3 regions of the Geobacillus sp. JS12 genome follow, and region 2 is predicted to be linked to each of the others. Evidence: riboswitches for the same ligand, from Rfam matches in the RefSeq annotation. Region 2 holds a riboswitch; each other region holds the start of a gene.
The links. A riboswitch is a leader RNA that binds a small molecule or an ion and turns the genes downstream of it on or off. The one in region 2 is predicted to bind cobalamin.
Positions count from the first base shown of each region.

Region 1 (3,974 bases), 1.4 Mb from region 2:
ATGCGTGTTTTTCCTTTTTCAATGGCAATCCTTCCCGCAATGCTGGTTCATCGACTTGAATGATGCGTATGCCTTTCGCTTCCAAGCGCAACACTTCTTCACGAATGGCCAAGGCGAGCTGTGTCAGCACATGTTTTCGTGGAATGTCGTCGCGAACGAACGACCAGTTTAACATGGTTACAGGGCCTGTCAGCATGCCTTTGACAGGTTTATGGGTCAGCGACTGGGCATATACCGTTTCTTCTACGGTCATCGGTTGTTGGTAGGACACATGGCTAAAAATAATGGGCGGGCGAACACAACGTGATCCATACGATTGTACCCAGCCGTTTGTCGTGCATGCCATGCCTTGCAGCTTTTCACCGAAAAATTCTACCATATCTGTGCGCTCAAATTCCCCATGGACAAGCACGTCGAGCTGCAGTTGCTCTTGAATGTCGATCCATTTTGCGATTTCTTTCTTTATAAAGGACTTATATTGATGATCGTTCCATTCCCCTTTTTTCCACTTCATCCGAGCTCGGCGCACGTCGCTCGTCTGCGGGAAGCTGCCGATTGTCGTTGTCGGCAACAGCGGGAGTTGCAAATGTGATTGTTGTATCTTTCGTCGTTTGCTGTAAGGTGTTCGGCTTACCGGAACGGCTGTGATCTCGTTTATTTGTTCTTGTTGTTTGCGGAACTTGGCTAAATTACTGTTTGTTTGTTCGTCGTATTGGATTAGCTTGTCGATTGTTGTGTTTCCTTTCATATATTCTGTCAGCATACGTATTTCATCTAATTTTTCATCGGCAAATGATAAAGCCCCAGCGAGCTCCGGCGGCAGTGAATGTTCGTGTTTTGTCGTGACAGGGACGTGCAGTAAGCTGCAAGACGGTTGAATGATCAGTTGTTCAGCAACGTTTGCTAGATGGTGAAGGAGCGTCGCTTTTTGGGCAAGCGAACTTTTCCATACATTGCGGCCATCTACAATCCCAGCAACTAATATTTTATCTTTCGGAAATCCATAGGTGTTTATGTTTTTCATGTTTTCGCCATTATCATGTACAAAGTCAAGCCCAATGCCTGCGACAGGTAAAGCAACGATTTCACGATAATGCGACACGCTATCAAAATATGTTTGTAAAATAAGGTTTATATTTGGTACACCGCGATGAAAAACTTCATATACATCACGAAATGCATCGACGATGTCATCGTCTATATCTTGGACGAGAATCGGTTCATCGATTTGGACGAATGACACGCCCGCTTCGCTTAGTTGTTTGAATAATTCTACATAAACAGGAACTAATCGTGCGAGATGTTTGCGCCACTCGTGTCGATCGTATTGCTTAGAAAGCAAAAGAAACGTAATCGGTCCAAGCAACACAGGTTTTGTTTCTAAATCGAATGTTTCTTTTACAAGGTTGTATTCTTTCAATAGGCGATTCTCCACTAATCTTGGCTTTGTTTGTCCAATTTCAGGCACGATGTAATGGTAATTTGTATTAAACCATTTCGTCATTTCAAGCGCATGTTGCCCATTTGTCCCGCGTGCCATCGCAAAATATTGCTCAAGTGTATCGTCTATTTGTTGAAATTGCTCTGGAATATATCCAAACATGAATGCTGTATCTAATACGTGATCGTATAAAGAAAAATCTCCAATTGGAATGAGATCGATTCCTTTCTCCATCTGTTTACGAATCGAATCAAGTCGAATCGCTTCCATCATTTTGGTGCATTGTTCTTTGGTGATCTGCCCATTCCAAAACGATTCTAACGTCTTTTTCCATTCTCTTTTCTCCCCAATGCGTGGATACCCTACATTTGAACTGCGGATGAACATGTGGAAGCACCTCCAGTTATTTGATCCCAATCAAGCAAAAAACCCTCTTCCAACGGAAGGAGGGTATAACTAGCTTGTATTGAGATACGTGAAGTGCCTCAATATCATATGTCCTCACTCCTCCCTATGACGCGTAGGTCGAAAGTGCATACAACAGGCAGGTCTCCTGACTTAGCTTCATCGCTGTTTATCTCCTTCCCATTTCAAATGAAACAGTGGATTGTGATAAACAGCTCTGCATCACAGTGGCGCGACCGTGTTGGATTTTCACCAAACTTCCCTTTTAAGGTTCACCGCATGTGTGAACCACCTGTTGCGTGAACTGATTATTTGGTTGTATAACTCACATTTCGCACCCTTCCGACGAAAATCGGGAGGATTTTTTGTTCCGATGTCGAATGAATCCTTGACACACAAGGAATGTAAAGGAGTTTTTCTCTCATGAATGTGAAAGTCAAAGGGATCTGTCGTAATGATTATTTGAATATAATAAGTGTTCTAGTCAAAAAGCTGGACATCCCCCGCTTGATTGACCATCTTGTCCCCGTCGATCCACAGTGCCAAACACGAGTCAGCGATGCCGTTCAGGCCATCCTTTACAATCTATTTGACGGCCGGCAAGCCCTGGTTCACTTAGAACGATGGGCTCAGGAGATCGATTTAGAGAAACTCATCCGTCCCGGTCTCCAACCTTCCTGGTTGAACGACGATGCCTTGGCTCGTCATCTCGATCGCTTGTATGAGGCCGATATTCACAAGGTCATCAGCACTTGCTTGATTCATATTTATCGCAAAGAAGGCCTTTCCCTCCGAGTCTTTCATGCCGATACGACGGACAAGACGGTTTACGGAGCCTATGAATCGGCCTCGTTGGAGGCTCTGCAGATCACACATGGCTACAACCGCCATCATCGTTGGCAAAAACAGATCGGCTTTGGACTGGTCGGCAACGAGGACGGCATCCCGTTTTACGGCGATGTGCACGACGGCAATCGATCGGATAAGGCGTGGAATCCTGAGGTGCTGTCGCGGATCCACGAACAGTTTAAACAAGCCAAGATCGACGATGAGTGGATTTACGTGGCCGATTCCGCCGCGATGACAAAAGACACCTTGGCGCAGACCAAAGCCGCCCGTGCCTTTTTGATCACCAGAGGCCCTTCATCGCTCCGGATCGTGAAACAGGCGCTCGCGGAGGCCGATTCGCCTCACATCCCGTGGAGCAAACCCTTTACCCTAGCGGAGAGAAACGGCGCTACGTATCGGGTATGGGAAACGGCCTCGACCTATGAAGGCCACTCGGTTCGGCTGATCGTCGTCGAATCGAGCGCCCTCGACCAGCGCAAAGGAAAGACGCTCGAAAAAGAGCGGGTCAAAGAAGCGGAGCTTCTTTGTGAGGAACAAGTCCGTTGGGAGCGCCACCCCTTCTCCTGCCGCGAAGACGCCGAACAAGCCTTGACGTCCCTCAAGGCGTCCCTTCGCCCTCGGTTTCATCGAGTGGAGGCCGCGGTCGAAGAGATCGTGCGTCCGAAAAAACGGCGCGGACGGCCGAAAAAAGGGGCGGAGCCCGAGACGGAGACGCTGTACACCCTTCGCCTAAACGTCGAATTCGACCAACCGGCATGGGAACAGGCAAGACGGAAAGCGTCCCGGTTTGTCCTCGTCACGACCGTTCCGAAGGAATGGAAGGGCCAACAAATGGATGCCCAAGAGATCTTGAAGCTGTATAAAGGGCAAATCTCGGTGGAAATGAACTTCGCGTTTTTGAAAGATCCGTTTTTCACCGATGAGATTTACGTCAAAAAACCGGAACGGGTCGCCGTATTGGGCTATTTGTTTCTGTTGGCCCTAGCGATTTACCGCGTTTTTCAGCGCCGGGTGCGCCAGTTCATCACACCCGAACGTCCGTTAAAGGGTGCGGGAGGCCGCAAGTTGACACGGCCAACGGGACAGGCGATTTTTCAGCTGTTTCAATATGTGAACGTCATCCTGCTGGAGCTGCCAGACGGGCGCATCCAACGCGCACTCGATCGCCCCCTCAACCCGGACCAGCGAAGGATTCTGCAGGGATTGGGCATGGATGAGAGCATCTACGTGTAACGTGATACGGAACGACCAGCGATGGTAAAAAAAGGATTGCCATCGC
Region 1 covers NZ_CP014749.1:3,337,800-3,341,773, forward strand. The annotation lists gene metE (5-methyltetrahydropteroyltriglutamate--homocysteine S-methyltransferase) at 1-1,828, opposite strand, end outside; cobalamin riboswitch at 1,968-2,157, opposite strand; gene A0V43_RS16450 (IS1634 family transposase) at 2,270-3,928, shown strand.
Region 1: another riboswitch for cobalamin. It lies ahead of metE (5-methyltetrahydropteroyltriglutamate--homocysteine S-methyltransferase); the one in region 2 lies ahead of A0V43_RS09295 (ABC transporter substrate-binding protein).

Region 2 (3,974 bases):
ACAATGGATGAAGCGAAAACGTAAAGTGGTGGAAACCGTGTTTTCGATTTTAGTCGATTCGTATCGGATCACCAAGATTCGCGCGAACTCGGTTTCTGGATTTGAAACGGCACTGGATGGTATTTTACTGGCTTACTCACTTGTTGTTCTCGGGCTAGTTGAGCGCTAGCGCTCAACTAGCACCACGGGTTTAAGGTATATAAGCTGTAATAAAGAATTTCCACGGTTTTGTATTAATGTTCAAGCCAGTATATAATGCGAGTATGCCGAGAGTCTGGTGGATAAACACTTTTTTGAATTAAGTGTTTTAAGACACAGAAGGAATATTAAAATATAGGTTTGGAAATTTTTAATTTACACTCTATTTTTACCGCGTTATCAATTATAAGAAGAAGTTAAATTCTGAATATATATAAAAAGATATGTATTGCATGATGTTTAGTTACCCGTGGTGCTAGATAAAATCAGACGAGCATAAAAATAGTCCTTGTATGAAAATCTCCTTTTAAAATGAAAGTGCTCACCTAACATTAGAAAGGAGAAATATCCCATACAAGAGCGTCTTCATTTTACAACGGATCAAGCGGAAATTCAAAAGCAATATACGGCGATCTTGTTCTTGGTATCAGCGCAACTGTCTGGCGGCTCTAAATGTATTGTAGCGCTGAAATCGTCATTTGTTAAAGCAAGGAAATGGGTCATAATCGCCATTCATATTCTTGGAAAGTTGTTTTGTTTTACTTCGGAACGAGCAGGGTATCAGTATGTCATTGGAAACTTATTCACTAGGGAGATGTTCCCTGAACGCTCTCGATATAACTGTTGTTGTCGGTTGCTCCGTTTTTCCGTTAAATAGAGTTTTTCTAATAGATCCGTCACCAACTAGCGAGGCACGGACAACATCATGCCTATGCTGTTGTGGAGATCTTGTCCCTCTTGCGCTGTGTCATCACGTGAGGCGTTAATGTTCAACTAGCACCACGGATTTTCCTTATTTTTTTCAAGATGGCAGTATAGATGGGGCAGCTGCTTTTTTTCTGCAGGAGAGAGCTAGGATCATTCCGCGATGTAGGAGGAGAGCTTGATGGATAAACACCAACAAGCCATTATCACCGTTTCAGCCTATATTACGAATGACACGGGAGAGGTTTTGCTTGTTAAAAGCTATGACCGCTCCGATACGTGGGAAATGCCGGGTGGACAAGTTGAACCGGGCGAGCCGCTCGATCGGGCCGTTCATCGTGAGGTGCATGAAGAGACTGGCGTTGACATCCGTCTCATTGGGGTCAGCGGCGTGTACTACAATGAAACTAAAAATATCATAAACATTGCATTTAAAGCGACATATGTGAAAGGAAACGTTTTTCCCAGCCTGAGGAAATTCAAGAGGCGAAGTTTGTGTTGATCGATGAGTCGAATATTGATGAATATGTGACATGGCCGCATTTGAAATCGCGGGTGCTCGATGCGATGAAAAGGGGATGCTCTGTTCCGTATGAAGCATGGGTCATGAATCCGTCTCGATTATCTACAAGAGTGGGAAGGTGAAGTGCTGTAAATTCATAGTTGTCAAATGCTAAACGCTGCATTATTATAAAAATGTCCATATCCCATAACTGAATCCATTCGCAGCAAGGTGCCGAAAAGGCTTAATAGGGAATCCGGTGGGAATCCGGAGCTGTCCCCGCAACTGTCAATGCGGACGAAATGAAATCGCCACTGTACGGACAGATGGCTTGCGCTGTTTTCCGTACGGGAAGGCTTCAGAGTAGGATGAAGCATGAGCCAGTAGACCTGCCTTGCTTGCCGCAGTTTCCGAATCTTCGGGGGTGAGACGCGGAAACAGTCGTACAGGGCATTGTTGTGCCCATTGGCGGTCTGTTTCGCGCTCATTCCCAGATTTAGGCGGAATGGGCGTTTTTTATTGTACATACATCACTGAAGGGGGAATGACGGATGAAACGTTGGACATGGCCGGCGGTGGTGGCGGTGTTCTTCCTTTTGGCCGCCGTGCTCGTCGGCTGCGGCGGGGCGAATGGCAGCACCGAGCCTGCGAAAAAAGAAGAACCGAAAACGGAACAAGCGGCGTTTCCGGTGACGGTGAAAGACGGGCTTGGCGAGGATGTCACGATCAAAGCGGAACCGAAAAAGATCGTCTCGCTCATCCCAAGCAATACGGAAATCGCCTATGCGTTGGGGTTGGGCGATAAGATCGTCGGCGTCAGCGATTTTGACAATTATCCGGAAGACGTCAAAACGAAAACGAAAATCGGCGGCATGGAATTCAACGTCGAGAAAATCATTTCGCTCCAACCCGACCTTGTCTTGGCCCACGCGTCAAGCGCCCATAACTCGCGCGATGGCCTCAAGCAATTGAAAGACGCCGGCATCACCGTGCTTGTCGTGAATGACGCGAAGTCGTTCGACGATGTGTATGCGTCCATCGAATTGATCGGCAAAGCGACCGGGACGACAGACAAAGCGAAGCAAGTGATTAAGGATATGAAAGAGAAGCTTGCGCAAATTCAAGAAAAAGCGAAACAAATCCCGGCGGACAAACAAGCGAACGTCTGGATTGAAGTGTCGCCGCCGCCGCAAATTTATACAGCCGGCAAAGGGACGTTTATGGATGAGATGCTTCAAGTGATTTCAGCGAAAAACGTCGCCGGCAGCTTGGAAGGCTGGCCGATGGTGACGGAAGAAAAAGCAGTGGCCTATAAGCCGGACGTCATCATCACCACATACGGCGGAGCGAAGCAAGTGTTTGCGCGCGCCGCTTGGAAAGACGTGCCGGCGGTGAAAAACAAGCGGGTGTATGACGTCAACACCGACTTAGTAAGCCGCCCGGGTCCGCGCCTTGTCGAAGGGGTCGAGGAACTTGCCAAAGCCATTTACCCGGATGTGTTCAAGTAAAACGTGGATGTATATATTGGCCGTCACGGCGGCCATGTTATCGTTGCTCGTAGGGATATCGACAGGATCGCTGTCGATTCCCTTTTCTTCTATTGTTCGCATTCTTGCGTCCGAATGGTTTGGTATGCCGCTTCCGTCTGACATTCCGGCCGATTGGGTGCCGATCGTGATGGCGATCCGCTTGCCGCGCGTCGTGCTCGCTTTTTTGGTCGGGGCGTCATTGGCGCTGGCCGGGTCCGCGTTTCAAGGGCTGTTAAAAAATGCGCTCGCCGATCCGTACACGCTCGGCGTCTCGTCCGGCGCCTCGGTCGGGGCGGTGCTCGTCATCTTTCTCGGCTGGCAATGGCCGCTCTTTGGCACGTTCACGCTGCCGATCGTGAGCATTTTATGCGGCATGGCGACGCTTGTCGCCGTTTTGGCGTTCACTCGCGCGGTTGAGCCGCAGCTGTCGGTTGAGACGATCATTTTAGCCGGCATTATCTTCGGCGCGTTTTTCAGCGCGTTCATTTCACTGATGATCGCTTTGACCGGGGAAGAATTGCGGCAAATCATCTCATGGCTGATGGGAAGCGTCGCGATGCGCGGCTGGAAATACAGCGGGCTTTTGTTGCCGTTTTTTCTCATCGGCGCGGCGGTGCTTCTCGCCAACGGCCGCGAGTTGAACGCGTTTGCTTTTGGCGAGGCGGCGGCGCTTCATGTCGGCGTTGATGTTACGCGCCGAAAAGTCATCATTTTGACGGCGGCGGCGCTGCTCACCGGCGCGGCGGTGTCGGTGTCCGGGACGATCGGTTTTGTTGGGCTCGTTGTTCCGCATATGGTTCGGCTTGTGTGCGGGCCAAACTACCGGGTGCTGCTGCCGCTGTCGCTCTTGTATGGCGGGGCGTTTCTTGTGCTTGCCGATGTGGCGGCGCGGACGATCATCGAACCGCGCGAACTGCCGATCGGCGTCATCACCGCGCTGATCGGCGCCCCGCTATTTGCCGTCTTGTTTTTCCGAAAAATGAAGCGAAAGATGGGATGATGATGCTCGAGGTGCGGGCCGTATCGCATCGGTATGGACC
Region 2 covers NZ_CP014749.1:1,910,711-1,914,684, reverse strand. The annotation lists gene A0V43_RS09305 (IS982 family transposase) at 1-169, shown strand, start outside; partial or broken gene A0V43_RS21015 (IS982 family transposase) at 551-959, shown strand; partial or broken gene A0V43_RS09300 (NUDIX hydrolase) at 1,082-1,548, shown strand; cobalamin riboswitch at 1,618-1,816, shown strand; gene A0V43_RS09295 (ABC transporter substrate-binding protein) at 1,957-2,913, shown strand; gene A0V43_RS09290 (FecCD family ABC transporter permease) at 2,900-3,934, shown strand; gene A0V43_RS09285 (adenosylcobinamide amidohydrolase) at 3,931-3,974, shown strand, end outside.

Region 3 (3,974 bases), 630 kb from region 2:
AGGGCAACGAGCTTCCCGTCTTTCGTTGACCGCACATCGACTTCGATATAGTCGGCGTTCATGCGGGCGGCGAGGCGGTAGGATGAGAGCGTATGCTCCGGCGCGTATCCGGACGCGCCGCGGTGGGCGATGACGGCGGTTTTCGGCTGGCTGGATGGCTGCCAGGCAGCTGTGGCCGCTAAGACGATCGGCAGCGATAACCAAAACAATGCGCAAAGATAGAAGCGAAAAACCGTGATCGGGCGCATATACATCTCTCCCCTTCCAGTATCATAGGAGAAAGGAATCGCGAAATGCTTTTGGCCAGATGTTCCAAGACGGCGCGATCCACTTCATCTTCGCGCCCGAACGAATCCATCACCTTCGCTTTCGCCTATTTGGCCTTTGGATCCCATTCATTGTGAGCAAGCTGGAGATAAGCAACGGTTGTTCCATCCTTGTTTTTGCGTGTGACTGGTCGTATGTACATGCCTATATTATAACATATACTTTATTTTTAAAAGAAAAAAATTAATAAATCGCGTGCCTATGAAATCCAGCGTTTTTTCCTAGGATCCACATCACGAAACCCTTGATATAACAGCATTTTGGTCATTTCCATTTGCCTAAAATGACTTCAAAACTGTCGAACTCGGGATTCAGTTTGATGCATAAAGTGCGTTATCATGCCGCATACTGTAAACGACAACAAAACGTTGGGCTATAGCCAAGCGGTAAGGCAACGGACTTTGACTCCGTGATGCGCTGGTTCGAATCCAGCTAGCCCAGCTGAATCGCCGGACGGGGCTCGTTCGTCCCGGCAGCCAAAACGGCTTTCGCCATGTTGTGCGGGGCCGTTTTTTCGTTCGCCGGAAAGCGGGGACGAGAACATCTTTTTATCGTTTTCAGCGGCCCCGCAAGGACACGCATCCGATGCCCGAACAGAAGCAACGCCGCAAAAAATGTGGAGTCGGCAGGATTTTGACGAATGGTGACGAATGAAAAAAACGAAAGGGGAGAGGATCATGAAAACAGCTGATTTATGCGATCAATTTTTAGACGAGTTGCAAGTATGCGAACTGCCGTTCCAATCGTACGGCGGAAAGCGGGCGTTTTCCGGGCCGATCGCGACGGTCGACGTGTTTGAGGACAACGTCCTTGTCCGTGAAGCGCTCGAGACGGTGCCGCCGGGGACGGTGCTCGTGGTTGATGGAAAAGGCTCGCGCCGCGTGGCGCTATTAGGCGACCGGTTGGCGCAAATCGCCTGCGACCGGGGGCTTGCCGGCATCATCATCCACGGCTGCATTCGCGATTCGGCGGAAATCGGCCGCATGCCGCTTGGGGTCATGGCGATCGGCACGTGCCCAGTGAAAAGCAAAAAAGAAGGAAAAGGCGCCCGCGACGTTGTGCTTGAGTTCGGCGGCGTCCGCTGGGAGCCGGGGCATACGTGTACGCAGATGCCGACGGCGTTGTCGTCGCCCGCGAAGATTTGTCGGCAAAAAACGGTTGACGGCCGCCGTCAAGTTGTACTACGATGAAAACGGATGCTTGTTCCATGACAAGATCAATAGGCGAGAAACAAACAAGGTGCCTAAGCCTGCTTAAAGGCTTGGGTGAAAAGGGAAGCCCGGTGAAAGTCCGGCACGGTGCCCGCCACTGTGATGGGGAGCTTTGCGGCAGCAAGTCACTGAAGGATGCTTCGGGAAGACGCCGCCAAGCGATGATCCTAAGTCAGGAGACCTGCCTTGTTTGGATCGGACGGATGCCTACGGGACTATAGGCAGACGTGCGGGAGAATGATGGCTGCATTGGGCCTGTTTGGGCCGTTTACGGCTTTCGTATACATTTTTCTGCACCTCTGCTGTAGAGGTGCTTTTTCTTTTGCCGAAAACCTGCCCGTCTGTCTGCGTCTAAATTCTATCATTCTAGCCAAAAAGGGGGATTCGGTGGCGACATGGGATTTGCGGGGAATGAAGCATCATGTGCTCATTTGCAACGGAGGGACGTGCCTCCGCCATGGCGGGGATGACGTGACAACGGCGGTGCGCGAGGAGATCGCCCGCCTCGGGCTTGACGACGCTGTCCATACAACAAGGACGCGCTGCAACGGACGATGTCAAGACGCGTGCGTGATGATCGTCTATCCACAAGGCGTTTGGTATCGACAGATGACGCCGGAGCGGGCAAAGGAGGTTGTGCGCGCCCATTTGGATGAGGGGCTGCCTCTTTTGGAATGGGCGACGTATGAATACGAAGGCCAATTGGTGTTGACGCCGGCCGGCGAACGGGAGGCGCCAAGCGGAAAACGGAAAACGGAACATGCTGCGAAAGGAGTGAAGGGATAAATGAAGAGAGCGGTTCGATGGAGCGGAATGGCGGCTTTGTTCGTTTCCTATTTTTTGTTGACGAATGAAAATGAAGCGTATGCCATGCATATTATGGAAGGATTTTTGCCTGTCAAATGGGCGCTGTTTTGGTGGCTGCTGTTTTTGCCGTTCTTTGTGTTCGGATTGCGGCGGCTTGTGCATACGCTGAAGCAGCACCCCGAACATAAGCTTCTGATGGCGTTAGCTGGCGCGTTTACATTTGTATTGTCGGCGTTGAAAATTCCATCCGTCACCGGCAGCAGCTCGCATCCGACCGGGATCGGCTTCGGCTCGGTTTTGTTTGGACCATGGGTGATGGTGGTGATCGGCACAGTCGTTCTTCTCTTTCAAGCGCTGCTTCTTGCCCACGGAGGAGTGACGACGCTTGGGGCCAATGCGATGTCGATGGCGATCGTCGGCCCGTTCGTCGCGTACGGAGTGTATCAACTGTGCCGAAAAGGGGCGGTATCCAATCGAGCGGCTTTGTTTCTTGCCGCTTGTTTGTCTGATTTGGCTACATATGTCATGACGTCCCTGCAGCTTGCCTTGGCGTTTCCGTCTCCTGATGGGGAGTCACCGCCTCGTTTTTGAAATTCGCCGGCATTTTTGCCATTACTCAAGTGCCGTTGGCGGTGACGGAAGGCATCATAACGGTAATCGTCTGGAACTGGCTTTCCTCCTATCAAGCTTCTCCGCTGTTCCAAAAGGAAAAGGGGGCGTAATGCGATGAAGAAAAATGGCTTGCTCGTGTTGCTGGCTGCTTTGCTTGTCATCATTCCGCTTTGGTGGGCGCGCGGATCGGAATTCGGTGGAACGGACGATCAGGCGGAAAAAGCCATTCAAACGCTCAACCCGCATTACCGGCCGTGGTTTGAGTCGATCTTCACCCCTCCAGGCGGCGAAGTCGAAACGCTTCTGTTCTCGCTGCAAGCCGCGCTTGGCGCCGGCGTGATCGGCTACGTCGTCGGGTTGTACAAAGGGCGTTCGGAGCGGAAAAACAACCATGATTCGCGAGTTTGACCGTTGGGCGTATGACAACCGGCTGCGGGCATGGCGGGCGGAGTGGAAGCTGATCGTGGCGTTTGTTATGCTTGCCGTTGTCATGATGGGCGGCTGGCGCGAACAATGGCTTGTGCTCATCGGAATGGCGTATTGGATTGTCGCTCGTGCACGAGTGCCGTTTTCCGTGTATGGAAAAGCGATGCTCGCCGCCTCCGTTTTTTTAGGGCTCAGCCTGCTGACGCTCGTTGTGTCCGTGTCGGTTCCTTTTCAAATAACTTTCATCGACAGCCAGCTGCAGCCGGCTGCAAAGCTCGCCGTTCGCTCCCTTGCCGCCTGGTCGTGCTTGTTTTTCCTTCTCATTACGACGCCGGCGCCGGACTTGATTGCGGTGCTGAGGCGAATGCGGCTGCCGGCGGCGCTCGTGGAACTTTGTTTTCTTATGTATCGCTTTATCTTTTTGCTCGAGCAGGCGGCCGCAGAGCTGATGCTGGCATTGCGGGCCCGCAGCGGAGGAACGCATTGGCGGCATGGCGGGATGCTGATGTACCAACTGTGGGTGAAAACGTGGCAGTCGTATGAAGCGTTCAGCCGTTCGCTTGCGGCGCGTGGAGGCGTCGCGTCGGCCGG
Region 3 covers NZ_CP014749.1:1,283,363-1,287,336, reverse strand. The annotation lists gene A0V43_RS06385 (glycerophosphodiester phosphodiesterase family protein) at 1-248, opposite strand, end outside; partial or broken gene A0V43_RS20890 (IS1634 family transposase) at 275-469, opposite strand; tRNA gene A0V43_RS06375 (tRNA-Gln) at 697-768, shown strand; partial or broken gene rraA (ribonuclease E activity regulator RraA) at 1,005-1,489, shown strand; cobalamin riboswitch at 1,548-1,741, shown strand; gene A0V43_RS06365 ((2Fe-2S) ferredoxin domain-containing protein) at 1,926-2,324, shown strand; partial or broken gene A0V43_RS06360 (energy-coupling factor ABC transporter permease) at 2,325-3,067, shown strand; gene A0V43_RS06355 (energy-coupling factor ABC transporter substrate-binding protein) at 3,072-3,365, shown strand; gene A0V43_RS06350 (energy-coupling factor transporter transmembrane component T family protein) at 3,349-3,974, shown strand, end outside.
Region 3: another riboswitch for cobalamin. It lies ahead of A0V43_RS06365 ((2Fe-2S) ferredoxin domain-containing protein); the one in region 2 lies ahead of A0V43_RS09295 (ABC transporter substrate-binding protein).